DNA from 2 places in the Lysobacter antibioticus genome. Region 1 is predicted to be linked to the other one. Evidence: riboswitches for the same ligand, from Rfam matches in the RefSeq annotation. Region 1 holds a riboswitch; the other holds the start of a gene.
The links. A riboswitch is a leader RNA that binds a small molecule or an ion and turns the genes downstream of it on or off. The one in region 1 is predicted to bind glycine.

Region 1 (5,995 bases):
GAGGAATGGGCGCACGCCGCATCCTTGAACCAGGCGCTGGAACTGCGCTGCGCGGCGACGGAGCGCTGAGCGGCGCCGATCCGGTACAGTCCCCATCGTCGACGGGACCGGCGCTGGGCGTGTCCGGCGCGCTCGCCCGAGCAGGTTGCGAGTGACGCCGCCGGTGTCCTGCGCAGTGCCGTCGACTACGCCGATTCCGGCTTCCCGATCGATCGCCGAGGGCCTTTGCGATGGGCCGAATGCTGCATCCCTGGTTCGCCGAAGCGCGCCTCGTCGCCGCGCGCGGCGGCGCATGGCGACGCGGCCGGACCCTGTCGGCGGCGGCCGCCGCGGCGATCGCCTTGCCGCTGTCGCTGCGCGCTTGGGGCGGCGATGCCGCGGTCCTGGCCGAGGCCTTGCCGCGCCTGATCGAACGCTTGCCGCTGCCGTTCGGTCTGCTCGCGATCGCCGTCGCTTATGCGGTCGCGCGCGGCCGTTCGATCGCGCTCGATGAGTACCTGCGCCTGGGTTGGTGGGCGGCGACGCCGATCGAGCCGTCGCGGGCCACGCGCAGCCTGATCCTGCTGGCCGGCTTGGCGACGCTGGCGGCGATGGCATTCGCGGCGGCCGTGCTCGCCGCCTGCGGTGGCGACCGCGCGAGCCTGCACGCCGCGTACTGGGTCGTCGACGGCGGGCTCGCGCTCGGCGCCATGTTGGGCTTGTTCGCGGCGCTGCGTCATCGTCGCCATCCGGCGCATCGTTTGCGCGAAGGCGCGCGCTTGCCGGTGTTCGGCCTGGCCTGGCTCGACGATGCGCGGCTGCCGCACCTCAGCGATTGGCAACGGCGCGAAGGAGTGCTGCGCTGGCGCCGTGGCGGCCACGCCTGGATGATCGGCGCGGTGTTGTTCGGCCTGCCGAGTTCGACCGGTGCGAGCAGCGGCATCGGCGTGTTGCTGATCGCCATCGCGCTGGCCTGGTTCAGTCTGATCCTGCAGGCCTGCGTCGCCGCGACGCTCGATGCCGACGCCCTGCTGGCGAGCACACCGCGCGCACCGCATCGGCTGGCGCAGGCGGCGTGGCGGTATCCGGGCTTCGCCTTCGTCTGCGCGGTGGCGTTCGTCGGCATCGGCGCCGCGCTGTTGTCCCTGAGCTGGCGCGCCGCGCCGGTGTTGTTCGCGATCATGCTCGTGCTCTCGGCGCCGGCTTTGCTGGCGCTGCGTCCTGTCCTTCACCGGTCCCTGTCGCGATGACCGTCCTGCTCGAACTCGACGGCCTGCAGCACCGTTACGACGAGCACGCCGTGCTGCACGGCATCGACCTGCGCCTGCAGGCCGGCGAATTCGCCGCGCTGATCGGCCCCAACGGTTCCGGCAAGACCACCCTGCTGCACTGCCTGGCCGGGCTGCAGCGGGCCAGCGCCGGGCGCGTGCTGATCGGTGGCCACGACCTCGCACGCGAACCGCTGCAGGCGCGGCGCCTGCTCGGCTTCGCGGTCGACCCGGCGCGTCTGCCGCCGTTGTTGACCGGTCGCGAATGCCTGCGCCTGTTCGCCGGCACACGCGAGCTCAGCGAAATTCCCGCGCCGACCCTGGCCCTCGCCGAGACCCTGGCGCTGGCGCCGATGCTGGATCGCCGCATCGGCCAGTACTCGCTCGGCACCCGCCAGAAACTGGCGATCGCGCTCGGCCTGCTCGGCGAGCCGCCCTTGCTGGTGCTCGACGAACCGCTCAATGGCCTCGACCCGCTCAGCGCCTATGCGCTCAAACGCCATCTGCAACAGCTTGCCCGCGAGCGCGGCACCGCCGTGCTGCTGGCGACCCATTCGCTCGATGTCGCCGAGCGTTTCATCAGCCGCGCGCTGTTGCTGATGGACGGGCGCCTGCGTCGCGACTGGCCGGCCGACGAGCTCGATGCGATCCGCGCCGACCCGCAGCGATCGCTGGAGCAGTCGATGGTCGAGGCCTTGGCGGCCGAGCGGCCTGCGGATGCGAACTAGCTTGCGGCCGCGGCGCGGCGTCATCGTCTTACGGTCGGTAACGTCGTCGATGCCATTGCGCGGTCGCGGTTTGCGCCGCTCCTACCCTTAAAGCGGCGTAGCTCTTGGGTAGGAGCGGCGCAAGCCGCGACCACGACACCGCAAACAACGGCGCAACTGACCCGCCGGCGGTCTGGAGGCGGCACCCAACTGCTACCATGCCCACCGTTGCAGAAGAGTGGCGCCGGCCTGCGGCCGATGCCCGCCGAAGGCGCAGGCTCCCATAATCGCTCAGGCTCGGCCTTTCATCGGCCGGAACACTGCAACGAACACGCCGATCTGGAGAGAGGCCGCGATGCGGCCCACCGAAGGGGCAAGCGGCCGCTGTCGCGACAGCGCGCCGCCCAAACTCTCAGGTAAAAGGACAGCGGGAGCGGCACCGCGGCCTTCGGGCCACGGAGACAGGTAGCCTCGTGCGGCCGACGGCCGCGCGTGCGCATGCCGTGCCGCCCGGCCGCTGCGTTCCGATCGCAGGCGGCGCGTTCGCGTCTCCGTGCCCGGCCGCGGTTCATTCGTGCCTGTCCGACGGAGAACCGCCGTGTTGCTGCAATTGATCTATCTCATCGCCATCAGCGCCGAAGCCATGACCGGCGCGCTCGCCGCCGGCAAGCGGCGCATGGACCTGTTCGGCGTGGTCATCATCGCCAGCGTCACCGCGCTCGGTGGCGGCTCGCTGCGCGACATCGTGCTCGGCCACTACCCGCTCGGTTGGGTGCGGCATCCCGAGTACCTGGGCTACACCATCGGCGCGGCGATCGCCGCGACTTTCCTGGCCAAGAAGCTGCACCGCTTGCGCCGCGCCTTCCTCTGGCTCGACGCGCTCGGCCTGATCGCCTTCACCCTGATCGGCTGTTCGGTCGCGCGCGAAGGCGGGCACGCGCCGGTCATCGTCGTCATCGCCGGCATGTTGACCGGCGCTTTCGGCGGCGTGCTGCGCGACGTGCTGTGCAACGAGATCCCGCTGGTGTTCCAGCGCGAGTTGTACGCGGTGATCTCGCTGCTGACCGGCGTGGCCTATCTGGCGATGCTGCGCTTCGGCGTCGCCGAGAACCTGAGCGTGCTGCTCTGCCTCGGCGGCGGCTTCGCCCTGCGCCTGTTGGCGATCCGCTACGAGTGGGAGATGCCGAAGTTCGTCTATCAGTGAGCGCCGGCGACGCGTGCGCCGCAGACGTGGCTCAAGCGTCTTCGGCCAGAGCCTGCGCGACTTGTTCGCGGATGGCCGGCACCAGCTCGCGTTCGAACCAGGGGTTGCGCTTGAGCCAGAGATTGTTGCGCGGGCTCGGATGCGGCAGCGCCACCGTATGCGGCCAGCGCTCGCGCCAGGACGCGACCGCGGCGGTCAGCGTGTCGCCGGCATCGGGCAGATGATAGGCCTGCGCGTACTGGCCGATGACCAGGGTCAGGCGCAGCCGCTGGAACTGCGCCAGCAGGCGCCGGCGCCAGGCCGGCGCGCACTCGGGGCGCGGCGGCAGGTCGCCGGACTTCGCGGTGCCGGGATAACAGAAGCCCATCGGCAGGATCGCCACCTGGCGAGCGTCGTAGAAGCGCTCGCGATCCAGGCCGAGCCAGGCGCGCAGGCGCTCGCCGCTGGCGTCGTCGAAGGGCAGGCCGCTCGCGTGCACCTTGCGGCCGGGGGCCTGTCCGGCGATGAGGATGCGCGACTGCGCGCTCATCTGCAGTACCGGCCGGGGGCCCTCGGGCAGATGCGCGGCGCACAGCCTGCACGCGCGGACGTCGGTCAGCAGGGCGGCAAGGGATTCCATCGGCATCGGTTCCGGCAAGCAGGCGGCGGCGGTCGGGTTTGCGCGAGCAGGCCGCGCCCGAGTGTTGGTCGCCGCGCAAAACCCTGTCAAGCCGCGAACCCGCAGGGCAGGGCGGCAGCGCAAAAGACGACGCCGGCGCGAGGCCGGCGTCGTCGTTGCAGCAGCGGGTGGAAACGTCTTATGCGGTGATGTCGCGGTCCTTGGTTTCCGGCAGGAACAAGGCGCCGATCACCACCGTCATGGCGGCGACGATGATCGGATACCACAGGCCGCTGTAGATGTTGCCGGTGGCGGCGACGATGGCGAACGCGGTGAACGGCAGGAAGCCGCCGAACCAGCCGTTGCCGATGTGGTACGGCAGCGACATCGAGGTGTAGCGGATGCGGGTCGGGAACAGCTCGACCAGCCAGGCGGCGATCGGGCCGTAGACCATCGTCACCAGCAGCACCAGGAAGGTCAGCAGCGCGATCACCATCGGCTTGTTGATCTGCGCCGGGTCGGCCTTGGCCGGATAGCCGGCGGTCTGCAGCGCTTCGGTCAACTGCTTGCCGAAGGCTTCCGACTGCGTCTTGAACGCGGCGCCGTCGAGCGGTTCGCCTTCGAAGCTGCTCAGGCTGGCGCCGCCGATGCTGACCGTGGCGACGCTGCCGGCCGGGCCGGCCGCGTTGACGTAGGGAATGCCCTTCTTGGCCAGCGCCGACTTGATGATGTCGCAGGACTGCTTGAAGGTCGCCTTGCCGACCGGGTCGAACTGGAACGTGCAACGTTCCGGATCGGCGGTGACGGTGACCGGCGAGGCGGCGACCGCGGCTTCCAGGGCCGGGTTGACGTTATGGGTGAGCGCCTTGAACACCGGGAAGTAGGTGAACACCGCGATCAGGCAGCCGGCCAGCACGATCTTCTTGCGGCCGATCTTGTCCGACAGCCAGCCGAAGAAGATGAAGCCGCCGGTGGCCAGGGCCAGGGCGATCGCGATGAAGATATCGGCCTGGTTCGGGTCCATGCCGAGGGTCTTGGTCAGGAAGAACAGCGAATAGAACTGGCCGCCGTACCAGACCACGGCCTGGCCGGCGGTGGCGCCGAGCAGGGCGAACAGGGCGATCTTGCCGTTCTTGGAGAAGAAGCTCTCGGTGATAGGCGCCTTGGAGGTCTTGCCCTCGGCCTTCATCTGCTGGAACAGCGGCGATTCGGCCAACTGCATGCGGATCCACACCGACACGCCGAGCAGGATCACCGAGAACCAGAACGGAATGCGCCAGCCCCAGGACTCGAAATCTTCCTTGCCGAGGTAATTGCGGCAGGCCCAGATCACCAGCAGCGACAGAAACAGGCCGAGCGTCGCGGTGGTCTGGATGAAGCTGGTGTACAGGCCGCGCTTGCCGTTCGGGGCGTGTTCGGCGACGTAGGTCGCGGCGCCGCCGTACTCGCCGCCGAGCGCCAGGCCCTGCAACAGGCGCAGGGTGATCAGGATGATCGGCGCGGCGATGCCCAGGGTGGCGTAACTGGGCAGAATGCCGACCAGGAAGGTCGCCAGGCCCATGATCACGATGGTCACCAGGAAGGTGTACTTGCGTCCGATCATGTCGCCCAGGCGGCCGAACACCAGCGCGCCGAACGGCCGCACCGCGAAACCGGCGGCGAAGGCGAGCAGGGCGAAGATGAACTGGCTGGTCTCGTTCAAACCGCCGAAGAACTGCTTGCCGATGATCACGGCGAGCGAACCGTAGAGGTAGAAGTCGTACCACTCGAACACGGTGCCGAGGCTGGAGGCGAAGATGACCTTCTTGTGGTCCTTGGTCAGCGGCGTGCTGTGCGGCGCCGAGTTTGCGGTGATGCTGGACATGTCTGTTCCCCCGAACAGTGGAGAGGAGCGGGCCGAGGCCCGCCGGGGTAATTCTTTCTATGCTGCTGTCGCGACTTTTCCGATCAGAAGCTGTACTTGACGTGGGTCTGCAGGCGGTTGATCTCGCCGCGGTCGCCGCTTTCGATCTCGCGCTGGCCCCAGATGTACTCGGCACCCACATCGAGTTTCGGGATCGGGGTATAGATCAGGTTGATGTGGGCCGATTGCGCCGACTTGGTGATGCCCAGGCCGGTCAATGCGGTCTTGTTGTCGTACTCGGCGCGCGAATAGAACAGGTTGCCGCGCAGCTTCGGGGTGAACGCGTGGCGCCAGCCGACGAAGCCCGAGACCAGGTCGATGTTTTCCAGGTCGCCG
Region 2 (5,995 bases), 2.8 Mb from region 1:
TACATCGTCGCCGGCCGCGCCGGCGGCGATGCGGGGCCTTCGGTGTCGGCCGTAGATAAACGATAGAGGCACGGCAGCGCTGCAATCGCACTAACCGGATCAACAAACCTACCTACCGGATTCCCCCCTTTGCAAAAGGGGGGAACAGCTCTGGCGATGAGCAGCCTCAGAGCGACTCTTGCGGCTCCACCGCCGCGGCCTCGTCGCCGCGGCTCGGGCACGCGGTCTTGGAAACGCGCGCCTCCCACTGCCAGAACACCCAGGCGATCGCGGTCAGCGCCGAAGCCGCGACCGCCAACGACACCGCGCTGGCGCTGATCAGCGGCGACAACACGCCGGCCATGATCGCGTTGACCACCAGGCCGGAGAACGCCTGCAAGGACGAAGCCGAGCCGCGCTGGCGCGGGTACATGTCGAGGATCGACAGGGTCACGATCGGGAACACCAGGGCGATGCCGAACGCCGACACGCACATCGGCAACACCGCCCATGGGATCTGCGGATCGTCGGTCCACAGGTTGTAGCCCAGGTTCATCGCCACGCCGACGAAGGAAAATACGAAGCCCCAGCGCACCAGACGGTCGCCGCTGATCTTGCCGGCCGAGCGCCCCGACACGAACGAGCCCAGCACCATGCCGCCGATGGTCGGCACGAAGAACCAGCCGAACTGGCGTTCGTTGAGCTTGAGGATGTCGAGCACGAACGCCGGCGCCGAGGCGATGTACAAGAACAACGCGGCGAAGTTGAACGCGCCGGTCGCGGTCAGGCGCTGGAAGCGCGGGTTGAGGAAGATCGCGAAGTAATCGCGCAGCAGGCGCTTGGGCTTCAACGGCAGGCGCGCCTGCGGCGGATGCGTTTCCGGCAGCAGGAAGACGGTCGAGCCCAGCAACAGCAGCGAAAAGCCGACCAGGAACCAGAAGATCGCCGGCCAATGCGCCCAGCCGAGGATCCAACCGCCGATGATCGGCGCGATCGCCGGCGCCACGCCGAAGATCATCGTCACCTGGCTCATCAGGCGCTGAGCATCGTCGCCATGCAGCACGTCGCGGATCACCGCGCGGCCGACGATCAGTCCGACACCTGCCGAGAGCCCCTGCACCGCGCGGAAGAACAGCAAGGTCGACAGATCCGTCGACAGCGCGCAGCCGACCGAGGCCAGCGTGAACACGCTGAGCCCGCCGATGATCACGCGGCGGCGCCCGATCGTGTCCGACAAGGGCCCGTGGACGATGCTCATCAAGGCATAGGCGATCAGATAGACGCTGATGGTCTGCTGCATCGCCAGCTTGTCGGCGCCCAGCTCGGCGCCCATGACCGGGAACGCCGGGAAGATCGTGTCGATCGAGAACGGCCCGAACATCGCCAGGCCGCCGAGCAGCAAGGCCAGCCGGCGGATCGACAAGGTCTTGGTGGCCGGAGCAGGATCGGGTGCGGAGGTATTAATCGGAGATCACCAATCGGAGAGCGTCGGCTCGGGGCGTCAGCTGGGAGCGTGGGAGGCGTGGGTATCGATCGGCACCTCGTCGGGCGGGCCCTTGAGTTCGACCACATTGCCTTCGGGATCGAACAGGTATTGCGACGGCCCCTCGCCCTCGGCGCCGTAGCGCGAGCCGAAATCGCCGATGCGCACGCCGTGCGCCTCCAGGTGGGCGACGATGGCCTCGCGGTCGAAGGGCTCGGCGCGCAAGCACAGGTGGTCCATGTTGCGGGCCTCGGCCCCGGCCGGCGCGCCGCCCATGCGGCCGAGCTTGCCGTCGACGTCGACCAAGTCGATCAGGGACAGGCCGGCGCGCAGTTGCACCAGGCCGATCGCGTCCTGGCGCCGTTCCAGCCGGCAACCCAGAACCTCGCAGTAGAAGGCGATCATCGCCTCGGTGTCGCGCACGCGCAGCACCACGTGATCGAGTTGCAGCAGTTGGAACGGGGGACGGTCCATGCAGGAAGCTCCGGAAGGGACCGCGACCATGTTACGGCGAATCGGCCTTCCTGAACCGGGTCGCGGCGTCGAAACCCGGGATGAAGCCGGCTCCCGCCAGCCCTGGCAACGTCGCCCCGAAGCCGCCGCTGCGGCTATAATCGCGGCTTGAAACACCCGGTGGGAGAAGCGGCCCGGCCCCCCAGCCAGGCCCGCTGCCGAAGGCGCAACGCCCGTAATCGCTCAGGCCCCATACCGCCGCGTGTACAAAACTCTGGAGAGACCGCCTGCGTACGCTGAGACAGCGGGGCAGAACCGGCGCCGAAGGGGCACGAAGCGAGCGCGGACAGGAGCGGCCCCCGGGCCATCCCTCCCCTAGCTGCCTGACCGCAGCACGCTTTTAAACTCTCAGGCAAAAGGACAGAGGGGCGCCTCGCGTGCGGCACCGCACGCTGCCTTCGGACGCCCCTGCCATGAGCCCAGCCGCCAACAGCGCAACCTCCTTGCGCGATCTCGAGCACCACGACGCCTTCATCGAGCGCCACATCGGCCCCAACGACGCCGAGATCGGCCACATGTTGGAGCAGGTCGGCTACGACTCGCTCGAAGCCCTGACCGACGCCATCGTGCCCGGCTCGATCAAGTCGACCCAGCCGCTGGCCCTGCCGGCCGCGATCAGCGAAGTCGAAGCGCTGGCCAAGATCCGCGCCATCGCCACCAAGAATCAGGTGTTCCGCAGCTTCATCGGCCGCGGCTACTACGGCACCCACACCCCGAACGTCATCCTGCGCAACATCCTCGAGAACCCGGCCTGGTACACGGCCTATACGCCGTACCAGGCGGAGATCTCGCAGGGCCGCATGGAGGCGCTGATCAACTTCCAGACCATGGTCGCCGACCTGACCGGGATGGAGATCGCCAACGCCTCGCTGCTCGACGAAGGCACCGCCGCCGCCGAAGCGATGACCCTGGCCAAGCGTTCGGCCAAGTCCAAGTCCGAGACCTTCTTCGTCTCCAAGAACATCCACCCGCAGACCCTGGAAGTGCTGCGCACCCGCGCCGAACCGCTGGCGATCGAACTGCACATCGGCGACGACGCCGAAGCGGCGACGGTCGACGCCTTCGGCGTGCTGCTGCAGTACCCGGACACCTTCGGCGCGGTCAAGGATTACCAGAGCGTCGCCGACGCCGTGCACGCGCGCGGCGGCATCGTCGCCGTGGCCAGCGACCTGCTCGCGCTGACCCTGCTCAAGGCCCCGGGCGAATGGGGCGCCGACATCGTCGTCGGCAACACCCAGCGCTTCGGCGTGCCGTTCGGTTTCGGCGGCCCGCACGCCGGCTTCATGGCCTGCCGCGACGCCTACAAGCGCTCGATGCCGGGCCGCCTGATCGGCGTCTCGGTCGACACCGACGGCAAGCCCGCCTACCGCCTGACCCTGCAGACCCGCGAGCAGCACATCCGCCGCGAGAAGGCGACCAGCAACATTTGTACCGCGCAGGTGCTGTTGGCGGTGATGGCGAGCATGTACGCCGTCTATCACGGCCCCGACGGCCTGACCCGCATCGCCCGCCGCGTCCACCGCCAGGCCACGATCCTCGCCACCGCACTCGGCAAGGCCGGCATCGCCGTCGGCAGCGGCTTCTTCGACACCCTGCACGTCAGCGGCGTCGACGCGCAGGCGATCCACGCCAAGGCGCGCGCGGCCAACATCAACCTGCGCGAGATCGATGCCGGCAGCCTCAGCATCAGCCTCGACGAAACCGTGACCCGCGACGAGCTGGTCGCCCTCGCCGGCGCGTTCGGCGTGCAGCTCGACATCGACGCGCTCGACCGCGAAGCCGTCGACGCGATCCCGGCCGCGCTGGTGCGTACTTCCTCGTTCCTGCAGCACCCGGTGTTCAACACCCACCACAGCGAACACGAGCTGCTGCGCTACATGCGCTCGCTGGCCGACAAGGACCTGGCGATGGATCGCACGATGATCCCGCTGGGTTCGTGCACGATGAAGCTCAACGCCACCGCCGAGATGATCCCGGTGACCTGGCCCGAGTTCGGCAACATCCATCCGCTCGCCCCGGCCGACCAGACCACCGGCTACACCCAGCTGATCGACGAACTCGAGGCGATGCTGGTCGAGTGCACCGGCTACGACGCGGTCAGCCTGCAGCCGAACTCCGGCGCCCAGGGCGAATACGCCGGCCTGCTGGCGATCCGCGCCTATCACCGCTCGCGCGGCGAAGGCCACCGCGACATCTGCCTGATCCCCGATTCGGCGCACGGCACCAACCCGGCCTCGGCGCAGATGTGCGGCATGACCGTGGTGGTGACCAAGACCGACAGCAACGGCAACGTCGACGTCGACGACATCCGCCGCGCCGCCGAGAAGTACAGCGACCGTCTCGCCGCGATCATGATGACCTACCCGTCCACGCACGGCGTGTTCGAGGAGGAAGTGGTCGAGATCTGCGAGATCATCCACAAGCACGGCGGCCAGGTGTACACCGACGGCGCCAACATGAACGCCCTGGTCGGCGTGGCCAAGCCCGGCAAGTGGGGCTCGGACGTGTCCCACCTCAACCTGCACAAGACCTTCTGCATCCCGCACGGCGGCGGCGGTCCCGGCGTCGGCCCCTGCGCGGTCAAGTCGCACCTGGCGCCGTTCCTGCCGAAGACCGTCGACGGCGAAGGCATCGTCGGCATGGTCAGCGCGGCGAGCTTCGGCTCGGCTAGCATCCTGCCGATCTCGTGGATGTACGTCACCCTGATGGGCACCGCCGGCCTGCGCAAGGCCACGCAGGTCGCGTTGCTCAACGCCAACTACATCGCCAAGCGCCTCGCCCCGCACTACGAAACGCTCTACACCGGCCGCAACGGCCTAGTCGCGCACGAGTGCATCCTCGACCTGCGCCCGATCAAGGACGCCACCGGCGTCAGCGCCGAGGACGTCGCCAAGCGCCTGATCGACTTCGGCTTCCACGCCCCGACCCTGAGCTTCCCGGTCGCCGGCACGCTGATGGTCGAGCCGACCGAGAGCGAATCGCAGCACGAGTTGGACCGCTTCATCGACGCGATGATCCAGATCCGCGACGAAATCCGCGCGGTCGAGGACGGCCGCCTGGACCGCGAGGACAACCCGCTCAAGCACGCTCCGCACACCGCCTCGCAGGTCACCGCGAGCGAGTGGACGCGCGCCTACCCGCGCGAGCTGGCCGCGTTCCCGCTGCCGACCCTGCGCTTGCAGAAGTACTGGCCGCCGGTGTCGCGCGTCGACAACGTCTACGGCGACAAGAACGTCATGTGCGCCTGCATCCCGATCGATGCCTACAAGGAAGAGGTCGAGGCCTGAGCCTCGGCTGGGTTGTGCTGAAGCAATAAAAAAGGCCCCGCGAATGCGGGGCCTTTTTCATCCGGCCGGCAGTGGCTGCGGCGATGCCGCAGACCCGCCGCGCCTTGCGCTTACTTCGCCAGCTTGAGCTTGCCGGCGATTTCCTCGAACTCCGCAACCGTCGACGGCGACAGGTTCGGACGACCGGCCAGGATGCCGATCGTGATCGTGCCCTTCACGTAATAGGTTTCGCCGGCTTCGACTTCCATGTTGAGGATGTCCTTGGCTTCCGAGTGCACGGTGTACTCGTGCGCGCCCGGCTCGACCGCGACGACGAAGTACTTGCCGCTGCGCAGCTTGCCCAGCTCGACCGCGCCTTCGCGCACTTTGTAGCCGACCGCGCCGCCGACGAACTTGGCCGGACGGAAGAACACGATCTGGCCCTTGCCGGCAGGCGGCGCGGCGATCAGGCCGCTGCTGGCCGCAGCCGGCTTCGCGCTTGCCGACGCAGTCGCGGCCGCGCTCGGCGCTGCCGCCGGTTCCGCCGTCGCGGCAGCGCTGCCTTCGACCGCGGGCGTGGTGCCGGCTTCGCTCTTGGCTTCCGCCGAAGCGCTCGCCTGGGCATTCGGAATCTGCTTGGCCGGATCGGAAGGCGTCTTGCCATTCCAGGCCAACGAACCGCCAGTGGCGAAGGCCGACACCGGCAGCAACAGAGCAATCAACAGGACACGCGACGACATCGACTTCATTGGAC

Region 2: it holds a riboswitch for glycine, as region 1 does, so the genes downstream of both, gcvP (aminomethyl-transferring glycine dehydrogenase) here and GLA29479_RS14670 (trimeric intracellular cation channel family protein) in region 1, are expected to answer to the same signal.

Annotation. Positions count from the first base shown of each region.
Region 1 covers NZ_CP013141.1:3,627,003-3,632,997, reverse strand. The annotation lists gene GLA29479_RS14685 (kanamycin nucleotidyltransferase C-terminal domain-containing protein) at 1-69, shown strand, start outside; gene GLA29479_RS14680 (hypothetical protein) at 240-1,229, shown strand; gene GLA29479_RS14675 (ABC transporter ATP-binding protein) at 1,226-1,975, shown strand; glycine riboswitch at 2,284-2,390, shown strand; gene GLA29479_RS14670 (trimeric intracellular cation channel family protein) at 2,553-3,158, shown strand; gene GLA29479_RS14665 (uracil-DNA glycosylase family protein) at 3,190-3,777, opposite strand; gene GLA29479_RS14660 (MFS transporter) at 3,956-5,620, opposite strand; gene GLA29479_RS14655 (DcaP family trimeric outer membrane transporter) at 5,704-5,995, opposite strand, start outside.
Region 2 covers NZ_CP013141.1:845,990-851,984, forward strand. The annotation lists gene GLA29479_RS03485 (multidrug effflux MFS transporter) at 167-1,402, opposite strand; gene GLA29479_RS03490 (VOC family protein) at 1,481-1,936, opposite strand; glycine riboswitch at 2,180-2,349, shown strand; gene gcvP (aminomethyl-transferring glycine dehydrogenase) at 2,389-5,262, shown strand; gene GLA29479_RS03500 (DUF2846 domain-containing protein) at 5,373-5,981, opposite strand; gene GLA29479_RS25535 (hypothetical protein) at 5,987-5,995, opposite strand, start outside.